DNA from 3 places in the Lysobacter sp. OAE881 genome. Region 3 is predicted to be linked to each of the others. Evidence: riboswitches for the same ligand, from Rfam matches in the RefSeq annotation. Region 3 holds a riboswitch; each other region holds the start of a gene.
The links. Region 3 has a riboswitch for cobalamin ahead of btuB (TonB-dependent vitamin B12 receptor). Riboswitches for the same ligand answer to the same signal wherever they lie in the genome.

Region 1 (3,272 bases), 2.6 Mb from region 3:
AGCAGCCGGCGATCGACGCGATCGTGGCCGTCGGCGCGATCGCGACCAGCAGCGAGTTGCGCAGGCCGTGCTCGCGGATGCGTGCACGCAGCGCCTCCCAGCGTTCGGGGTCTTCGGGCACCACTCCCCACGCATCGAACTGCAGCTCGCCCTGCGCCGCGCGCGTGTCTTCGAAGCTGGGATGGCGGCCACGCTCCATCGCCAGTTCGTTGGACGCCGACAGCGCGTGGAAATAGATCGCTTCGGCGATGCGCGCCGACAACGCACGCGCCGCGTCGGAATCGAACGGCAGGCGCAGCTTGAAGAACACGTCCTGCAGGCCCATCACGCCCAGGCCGACCGGGCGCCACTTCAGGTTCGCGCGGCGTGCCGTTTCGATCGGATAGAAGTTGAGGTCGATGACGCGGTCGAGCTGGCGCACCGCAAGGCGCACGGTCTCGGCGAGCTTGTCGAAATCGAAGCGTCCGGCATCGCCATGCAGCGGGCCGTCGGCGAACACCTCGACGTGGTGCGAGAGATTGATCGACCCCAGGTTGCACACCGCGGTCTCGTCCTGAGACGTGACTTCCAGGATTTCCGTGCACAGGTTCGACAGGTGCACGACGTTGCCGTCGCGAGCGGTCTGGTTGCACGCGCGGTTGGACTTGTCCTTGAAGTTCATCCAGCCGTTGCCGGTCTGCGCGAGCGTGCGCATCATCCGCGCGTAGAGGTCGCGCGCCTTCACCTGCTTGGTCGCCAGTCCGGCGACTTCCGCCGCGCGGTAGGCGCGCATCGAACGCCTCGCCCCACAGGTCGGTCAGCTGCGGCACCTTCGCCGGATCGAACAGCGACCATTCGCCGTCGGCTTCGACGCGGCGCATGAATTCGTCGGGGATCCAGTTCGCGAGATTGAGGTTGTGCGTGCGGCGCGCCTCGTCGCCGGTGTTGTCGCGCAGTTCGAGGAACTCCTCGACGTCCGCATGCCAAGGCTCCAGGTACACGCACGCCGCGCCCTTGCGCTTGCCGCCCTGGTTCACCGCGGCGACGGACGCGTCCAGCGTCTTCAGCCACGGCACGATGCCGTTCGACAAACCGTTCGTGGAACGGATCAGCGAGCCGCGCGAGCGGATGCGCGTGTACGACAGGCCGATGCCGCCGCTGAACTTCGACAGCTTCGCCACGTCCATGTAGCGCTTGTAGATGCCTTCGAGCGAATCGTCCGGCGAATCGAGCAGGAAGCAGCTGGAGAGCTGCTCGTGCGTGGTGCCGGAGTTGAACAGCGTGGGCGAGGACGGGATGTAGTCCAGCTGCGCCATGCGCTTGTACAGCGCGAGCGCTTCGCCCACGTCCTCGCTCAGCGCGCAGGCGATGCGCAGGAAGAACTGCTGCGGCGTTTCGATCACCGTGCGCGCGGTCGGGTGGCGTAGCAGGTAGCGGTCGTAGAGCGTGCGCAGGCCGAAGTAGTCGAAGCGCTGGTTGTGCGCGTTGTCGATCGCGTCGTTGAGCTTGCGCGCGTGCGCCTGCACGAACGAGAGCAGGCGATCGTTGATCAGCCCCAGTTCGTGTCCGCGCTGGACCGATTGCGAGAACGCATGGATCTCGATGCCGGCCACTTCCTTCTCGATCACGCCCGCGAGCAGGCGCGCGGCCAGGCGACCGTACTCGGGCTCTTCGGCCGTGAGCAGCGCGGCGGTGCGGATCGACAGTTCGTCCAGTTCGCGCGTGGTCGCGCCGTCGTACAGGCCGGAAATCGTGCGCGTGGCCACGCGCATCGGATCGACGGAGAACAGGCCTTCGCACGCACGCGTCACGGCGCGGACGATCTTGTTGAGGTCGACCGGTTCGCGACGGCCACTGCGCTTGGTCACCGTCATGGTGAGGTTGGCGGCGGGCGGCGTCAGCGCGAAACCGGGGTCCATGTCGGATGCGCGGGTCTCGGGCGTGCGCGCGGCGCTCTCGCGGGCAGGCGTGGCGACGGGGGCTTGCGTGGTGGTGGTCATCGGCGACTCCGGTGCGTGGGCGCACGTCTGGCCGTCCTCTCCCTCGAAGGACGACGCGGGCGCGGGAGTCGAAGCGTGAATGCGGGGTGTCGCGCAGCCCGAGATTCGGGGCGGCGACGGCGCGAACCGTCGCGTGCAGCGACACCGACCGTCTTCCCTCCGAAGACTCCGTGGCCGGTCACCGCGCGGTGTGCAACGCGCGGTTGTCGGCAGGTCTTCGGACTCGGGACATGACGCGAACACGAAGGTCGCATCGCCTACCGGTAGCCGCTTCCCGGGCATCTCGCCCAGTGCCATGGCCACCTTCGTTTCCCATACCGCTGCGGGGCAGTGCTGGATTCCCACCAGCTTCCCGTTTTAAGCCGACCTGCGAAGGCCGGCACCGACGGGCCACAACATAGTGGGGGTGAGTGGATCCGTCAACGCAAAATCTTGTGGATAACAGCAGAATCGAACATGCGCGAGATTTGCCCATGCGGATGCGGCAGGGGACAATGCACGCCCTCGCGCCGCGCCCGCACGCTGCGCCGCGCCGTCGTCTCACCCCCATCCGCCCTTCCATTGAAGGGCCGCAGAGGAAGCTTCCATGTCCATCGTCCGCATGTCCGACCTCGACCTCCACGGCAAGCGCGTGCTCATCCGCGAAGACCTGAACGTGCCGATCGACGGCGGGCGCATCACCTCCGAACAGCGCATCACCGCCGCGTTGCCGACGATGAAGCTGGCGCTGGAAAAGGGCGCCGCGGTGATGGTCACCTCGCACCTGGGCCGTCCGAAGGAAGGCACGTGGACGCAGGAGGACTCGCTGGCGCCGGTCGCGAAGCGCCTGTCGGAACTGCTCGGCATTGACGTGCCGCTGGTGAAGGACTGGGTCGACGGCGTCGACGTGAAGCCGGGCCAGCTCGTGCTGCTGGAGAACTGCCGCATGAACGTCGGCGAGGGCAAGGACGACGAGGCGCTGTCGAAGAAGTACGCCGCGCTGTGCGACGTGTACGTCATGGACGCGTTCGGCACCGCGCATCGCGCACAGGCGTCCACGCACGGCGCGATCCGCCACGCGAAGGTCGCCGCCGGCGGCCCGCTGCTGATGGCCGAACTCGACGCGCTCGCCAAGGCGCTCGACAACCCGGCGCGCCCGCTGCTGGCGATCGTCGCCGGCTCGAAGGTGTCGACCAAGCTCGAACTGCTGTCGTCGCTGGTCTCGAAGGTCGACCAGCTGATCGTCGGTGGTGGCATCGCCAACACGTTCATCGCCGCGATGGGCCACGGCGTCGGCAAGTCCCTGGTCGAAAT
Region 2 (3,272 bases), 2.9 Mb from region 3:
AAGGCGATCAGGTCGTCCACGTCGGTGTCGAAGGTATCCAGGCGTACGTTGAACGTCTCGCCGCGCCACGCGACGCCCAGTTCCCACGTCTCCGAATCTTCCGGACGCAGGTTCGCGTTGCCGAAGAACGGGTAGTACAGCTCGTTGAACGTCGGCGCCTTGAACGCGCTGCCGTAGCCGGCGGTGACGCGCCAGTTCTGCGCGAACTCGATGCCCCACGCGGCGCTGCCGGTGGTGTGGCCGCCGAACTGCTCGTTGTCGTCGCGACGCACGGATGCCTCCAGCGACTGCGCACCTATGCGGCCCTGGTACTGCACGAACGCCGCCTTGTTGTCGCGCGACAGCTCGTCGTACTCGGTCGTGCTGCTCACGCTGTCGTCGAGCCAGTCCAGGCCCACGCTCAGCAGGTGCTTCTCGGCGAGGCCGAAATCGCCCTGCAGCGTCGCGCTGTCGCGGTAGGTGCTGAAGTAGTCGAGGTAGGTGTCGCCGAGGTAGTTGTCCGACGCATCGGTGTTGCGGCCGGCGGTGAGGTGCAGGTCGACGCGGTCGTTCGGGTGCCAGCGCAGCTTGCCGCCGACGACCTGCTGCACGGTCTTCGCGCGATCGGTGAAGTCGCCGTCGAATTCGTTGTCGCCTTCGTTGCGCAGGCCGTGGCCTTCCAGGCTCCACTGCTCGTTGAACTCGATGCCGCCGCGGACCGACAGCGCGTCGCGCGTGTAGCCGTCGCGGTCGGGCTGCGAATCCGGCGCGATGAAGCAGCCGGCGCCGTCGAAGGTCACCGGGTCGAAATAGCCGCGGCACGCGTTGATGCCCTGCGTGTGGCTGTGCGAGTAGTCCGCACCAAACCACGTGCGGCCGCTGCGGCCGCCGAAGCCGGTGGCGAATTCGTTGAGGCCGTTGGAACCGCCACCGACCGTGACGCGCGGCGCGAAGCCTTCGCGGTCGCGGCGCGTGAACACCTGGATCACGCCGCCGATGGCGTCGGCGCCGTAGAGGCTCGAACGCGGACCACGCACGATCTCGACGCGATCGATCAGGTCGACCGGGAGATCCTGGAGCGACGCGAGGCCCGACGTCGCCGAGCCGATGCGGATTCCGTCGACGAGCACGAGCACGTGGTCGGACTCGGCGCCGCGCAGGAACAGCGTGGTGAGCTTGCCCGCGCCGCCCTGGTTCGACAGCGAGATGCCGGCGCGACCGCGCAGCAGGTCGGGCAGCGAGCGCGCCTGGCTGCGGCGGATCTGCTCGGCGTCGATCACCTCGACCGGTGCGAGCGCATCGTTGACGGTGACCGCGGTGCGGTTGGCGGTGACGACGACTTCGTCCAGGTCCGTCGCCTGCGGCGCGGCGTGCGCGAGCAGGGGCAGGGCGGACGCGCAGGCCAGGGCGAGCGCTTGGACGTGGAGGCTGCGGAAGGACATCGGGGTTCTCCGGCGCGTGTTCGCGCCAACGGCAAGGGGAACGGTTGCCGGGAGAATCGAGGCTGCGGACAAGGGCGCGGACGCACCGACGTCGCCGCCGCGACGCCCTCCGCATCGCAACCAGGGGTGGTCCGGCCTGTCGCCAGGCGGTCCGTGCGGAGAGGCCGGTCTCCGGACTCGCGAGGCAGGACAGGGTCCTCGGGCTGCGGCGCCTTCCCGTGCGTGCGCACAGTGGCCAGTGCCGAACCCGGATCCGGATGGATCCGCCTTCGCTTACCGTTGCGGGGGCAGTGCCGGAATGGCCGCGTGGGCGTCACCGGCTTCCCGTTTCAACCCGTGGGCAGACGCCGCCGGGTCACCTCGAAGCGGGGCGAAGTCTACGGCATTTTCTCAGCGAAGCCAGTTGAAAGCCCCTCTCCCGTTTGCGGGAGAGGGGTTGGGGTGAGGGCAGGAGGCGTGGGCAACTATCTGGAAAGCATCGGCATCGATCGATGTCGACGCAGCCATCCGTGGCGAAAGGAGACCGGCTTGCGGTACGCCCGGCCCGGCCATCCTGGCCGGTCGTTCGCCCTTCGCCTTCGGGCACCTTCTCCCGCTTGCGGGAGAAGGGAAAAGCTCAGTCCCGATCCGCCGGCTCGTCGAACAGCGTGGGCATCGCGATGCTTTCTTCCTCGCGCGCCATCTGGGTCGTGGTAACCGGCGCGGCGGCCGGCTTGTAGCGCGGCGGCGGCAGCAACGCGGTGGCCGCGTCGGCGGCGAGGATCAACTCGCTGCGGCGTTCGTCGGAGATTTCCTGCCAGTGGCAGTCCTGCAGCGCGCCTTCGATGGCGTAGAGCAGGTTGAGCGTCGGCTTGAAGCCTGCACGCTTGACGCGCATGAAGGCTTCCACCGTGCCGGCGGCCGCGAGGTCCTCGCGCGTGCGCAGGCCGACCTGGCGCAGCCAGGCGGCGGACTTGGGGCCGATGTTGCGCAGCTTGTCGGCCTGCTTCGGGTCGGGCTTGTCGGTCATTCCAGTGACTCCACGAAAGCCCGCGCGATTGCCTCCAGGCCGTGCTGGTCTTCAACGTCGAAACGATCCTGAACCGGACTGTCGAGGTCGAAAACGCCGATCAGCGCGCCCGTCGACGACACCAGCGGGACGACGAGCTCGGAGTTGGAGGCCGAGTCGCAGGCGATATGGCCCGGGAACGCATGCACGTCGGCGATGCGCTGCGTCTGGCGGGTCGAGGCCGCGGCACCGCACACGCCCTTGTCGAGCGGGATGCGCACGCAGGCCGGCAGGCCCTGGAACGGGCCGACGACCAGTTCGGTGCCGTCGAAGAAATAGAATCCGGCCCAGTTGAGCTGCGGCAGCGCGTTGTACACCAGCGCCGACAGGTTGGCGGCATTGGCGATGCGATCGCGCTCGCCGTGCATCAGCGCCCGGGCCTGCGCAAGCAGCTGTTCGTATTGTTCCGGCTTGCTGCCGCTTAGACTTGCGCTGGTGAACATGAGTGCCTCGAACCTGCCGTCGCATAGTGCCTGGGATGCCAGTGTAGATGGGGCCGGACCGCATCGCCGCAACCGGCTCGGCGGGCAGGTGCGGCGATGACGCGCGGCTGGTTCGTCACCGGCACCGACACGGGCATCGGCAAATCGCTGGCCAGTGCGACGCTGCTGCACACGCTGCGCGCGGGCGGGCAGCGTGCGGTGGGCATGAAGCCACTGGCGAGCGGTTGCGAATCCACGCCCGACGGGTGGCGCAACGAGGACGCCCTCGCGCTGCAGGCGGCGAGCGATCCGCGACCGGCCTACGACGACGTCAATCCGTTCGCGCTGCCCAACCCGCTGGCGCCGGAGCTCGCGGCCGCC
Region 3 (3,272 bases):
TCCGGCGATCGCGATCGTAGTCGGTGTTGCTGTCCACTTCATCGCCAAGCCAGTCGAAGCCGAGCGTGAGCAGCCCGGACGCAACGTCGACATCGGACTGCAACGAACCCAGTTCACGTCGCGTGTCGAACGTCGACGAATACACGCCGTCGAGGAAGTTCTCGCTCAGGTCCGCACTGGTGCCGACGCTCGCGGTGAACTTCGCGCGTTCGCTCGGCACGTAGCGGACGCGACCGCCGACGACCTGCTGCACCGTGTCGGCTTCGTTGTTGACGCTGCCGTCGTACTCGTTGTGGCCTTCCGCGCGGAAGGCGCGCAGGTCGGCGTCCCAGCGTTCGGAGAACCGCATGCCGCCCTGCAGCGTCAGCGAACTGTTGCGATAGCCGTCCTTGTCGGGATCGAAGTTGCGCGTGCCGCGATACGCGTTGATGCCGTCGGTGTTTTCATGCGCGGCATTGACGACGTACCAGCCGCCGCGTGCTTCATCCTGCGACGTTCCGCTCAGGCCGGCAGTGAATCGCTGCGTGTTTTCGCTGCCCACGGCCGCGCTGGCACTCGGCGTGAACGCGCCTTGCGGGCGACGGGTGAAGATCTGGATCACGCCGCCGATCGCTTCGGACCCATAGAGACTGGAGAAGGGCCCGCGGACGATCTCCACCCGTTCGATCTGTTCGACCGGAATGTCCTGCAGCGATGCGCCGCCGCTGGTGGCCGACCCGATCTTCACGCCATCGACGAGCACCAGCACGTGGTCGGATTCGGTACCGCGCAGGAACACCGACGTCGATTTGCCCGGGCCGCCGTTGTTGGCCATCGAAATGCCCGCGCGACCGGTCAGCAGGTCGGGCAGCGAGGCCGGCTGCAGGCGTTCGATCTCCTCGCGCGCGATGACGGTGACCGCGGCGAGGGCCTGGTCCTGCGTCTGCGCGGTGCGGGTGGCGGTGACGACGACCTGGTCCAGGTCGGTGGCGGCGTCGGCCCATGCGGGCGATGCGGAAAAAACACACGACAACAGCGAAACCGCCAGCGCGCGGCGGCGGAACAACCGGTGATGCGGATGCACGAGCACACTCCTTGACCGCGCCTGCCCGCGCGGGAACGTTGGAAAGGACAGGCGGAAGGACGGCGTGATGACGGCACACGGAGAGACCATGGCCGCATGACATTCGCCCACCGCATGTCACGTCGCACCAGGGCCGGTCTCCGGGCTCGCGAGCGAAGGCAGGAATTCCTGCGCTTCCGGTCCGCGCCTTCCCATGCGTGAGCACAGTGGCTGTGTGCGGAACCTTGTCTCGCCTACCGTTGCGGGGGCAGCTCCGGAATTGCCACGAAGGGCGCACCGGATTCCCGTTTCAACCACCGGACAAGCCGGCGGTCACCTTGGGCGCGGGCATGGTAACAGCATCGGGCCCTCCGGCAACCCGCGTGGCCGCCCGCAAAAAGAAAAGCCCCGCAGAGGCTGCGGGGCTTTCGTTGGCGGCGCTCGTCGATGCCGGCGCGTGTCAGTCCTTGCGGAATACCAGCTGCCCGCCCTGCGCTTCGACATGCACGGTGTCGCCGCTGGTGAACTCGCCGGCGAGGATCTTCGATGCGAGCGGATTCTCCAGTTGCTGCTGGATCGCCCGCTTCAACGGACGCGCGCCATACACCGGATCGAAGCCGACGTTGCCCAGCAGGTTGAGCGCATCGTCCGACAGCACCAGCTTCAGGCCGCGCTCGGCGAGGCGCTTTTCCAGTCCGTTGAGCTGGATGCGCGCGATCTGGCGGATCTGCTGCTTGTCCAGCGGATGGAAGACGACGATGTCGTCGAGGCGATTGATGAACTCCGGGCGGAAGTGCGACTGCACCACGCCCATCACCGCGCTCTTCATCTGCAGGTAGGCCTGCGGCGTGTCGTCGCCAGACATCTCCTGGATCATCTGGCTGCCGAGGTTGCTCGTCATCACGATGACCGTGTTGCGGAAATCCACGGTGCGACCCTGGCCGTCGGTAAGGCGGCCATCGTCCAGCACCTGCAGCAGGATGTTGAACACGTCCGGATGCGCCTTCTCGACTTCGTCGAGCAGGATCACGCTGTACGGACGACGACGCACCGCTTCGGTGAGGTAACCGCCCTCTTCATAGCCGACGTAGCCCGGGGGCGCGCCGACGAGGCGGCTCACCGAATGCTTCTCCATGAACTCGCTCATGTCGATGCGCACCATCGCATCGGAGGAGTCGAACAGGAATTCGGCCAGCGCCTTGCACAGTTCCGTCTTGCCCACGCCGGTCGGGCCGAGGAACAGGAACGAGCCCGACGGCCGGTTCGGATCCGACAACCCCGCGCGCGAACGACGCACCGCGTCGGACACGACCTTGATCGCCTCTTCCTGACCGACCACGCGCGTGTGCAGCTGCTCTTCCATGCGTAGCAGTTTCTCGCGCTCGCCTTCGAGCATCTTGCTGACCGGAATGCCGGTCCAGCGCGCGACGACCTCGGCGATTTCCTCCGCGGTCACTTTGTCCTGCAGCAGCGTGAAGCCCTTGGTTTCGGCTTCCTGCGCGGCACGCAGCTGCTTCTCGAGTTCGGGCAGCGTGCCGTACTGGATCTCGCTCATCTTCGCGAAGTCCTGCCGGCGCTGCGCCGCTTCGAGTTCGAGCTTGGCCTGCTCGATCTGTTCCTTGATCTTCGTGGCGCCCTGCAGCGTGGCCTTCTCGGCCTTCCACACTTCTTCCAGATCGTTGAACTCGCGCTCCAGGCGCGCGATCTCGTCTTCCAGGTCGGCCAGGCGCTGACGGGATTCGGCGTCCTTCTCCTTCTTCAGCGCCTCGCGCTGGATCTTGAGCTGGATGAGGCGACGTTCCTTGCGATCGAGCTCCTCCGGCTTGGAGTCGATCTCCATGCGGATGCGCGATGCCGCCTCGTCCATCAGGTCGATGGCCTTGTCGGGCAGCTGGCGATCGCTGATGTAGCGGTTGGAGAGCGTGGCCGCGGCGACGATCGCCGGATCGGTGATCTCCACGCCGTGGTGCACGGCGTACTTCTCCTTCAGGCCGCGCAGGATCGCGATGGTGTCTTCCACGCTCGGCTCGCCGACGAACACCTTCTGGAAGCGGCGTTCGAGTGCGGCGTCCTTCTCGATGTACTGGCGGTATTCGTCCAGCGTCGTGGCACCGATGCAGTGCAGCTCGCCACGCGCGAGCGCGGGCTTGAGCATGTTGCCGGCGTCCATCGCGCCTTCGGCCTTGCCGGCGCCGACCATCGTGTGCAGTTCGTCGATGAACAGGATGAT

Region 1: another riboswitch for cobalamin. It lies ahead of ABIE51_RS17065 (ribonucleoside-diphosphate reductase subunit alpha); the one in region 3 lies ahead of btuB (TonB-dependent vitamin B12 receptor).
Region 2: another riboswitch for cobalamin. It lies ahead of btuB (TonB-dependent vitamin B12 receptor); the one in region 3 lies ahead of btuB (TonB-dependent vitamin B12 receptor).

The regions. Positions count from the first base shown of each region.
Region 1 covers NZ_JBEPOG010000001.1:3,716,028-3,719,299, reverse strand. Annotated here, with positions in the region: partial or broken gene ABIE51_RS17065 (ribonucleoside-diphosphate reductase subunit alpha) at 1-1,898, opposite strand, end outside; cobalamin riboswitch at 2,171-2,381, opposite strand; gene ABIE51_RS17060 (phosphoglycerate kinase) at 2,566-3,272, shown strand, end outside.
Region 2 covers NZ_JBEPOG010000001.1:3,927,012-3,930,283, reverse strand. Annotated here, with positions in the region: gene btuB (TonB-dependent vitamin B12 receptor) at 1-1,421, opposite strand, end outside; cobalamin riboswitch at 1,583-1,782, opposite strand; gene ABIE51_RS18000 (TfoX/Sxy family protein) at 2,038-2,430, opposite strand; gene msrC (free L-methionine (R)-S-oxide reductase MsrC) at 2,427-2,912, opposite strand; gene bioD (dethiobiotin synthase) at 3,009-3,272, shown strand, end outside.
Region 3 covers NZ_JBEPOG010000001.1:1,068,173-1,071,444, reverse strand. Annotated here, with positions in the region: gene btuB (TonB-dependent vitamin B12 receptor) at 1-1,153, opposite strand, end outside; cobalamin riboswitch at 1,178-1,398, opposite strand; gene clpB (ATP-dependent chaperone ClpB) at 1,503-3,272, opposite strand, start outside.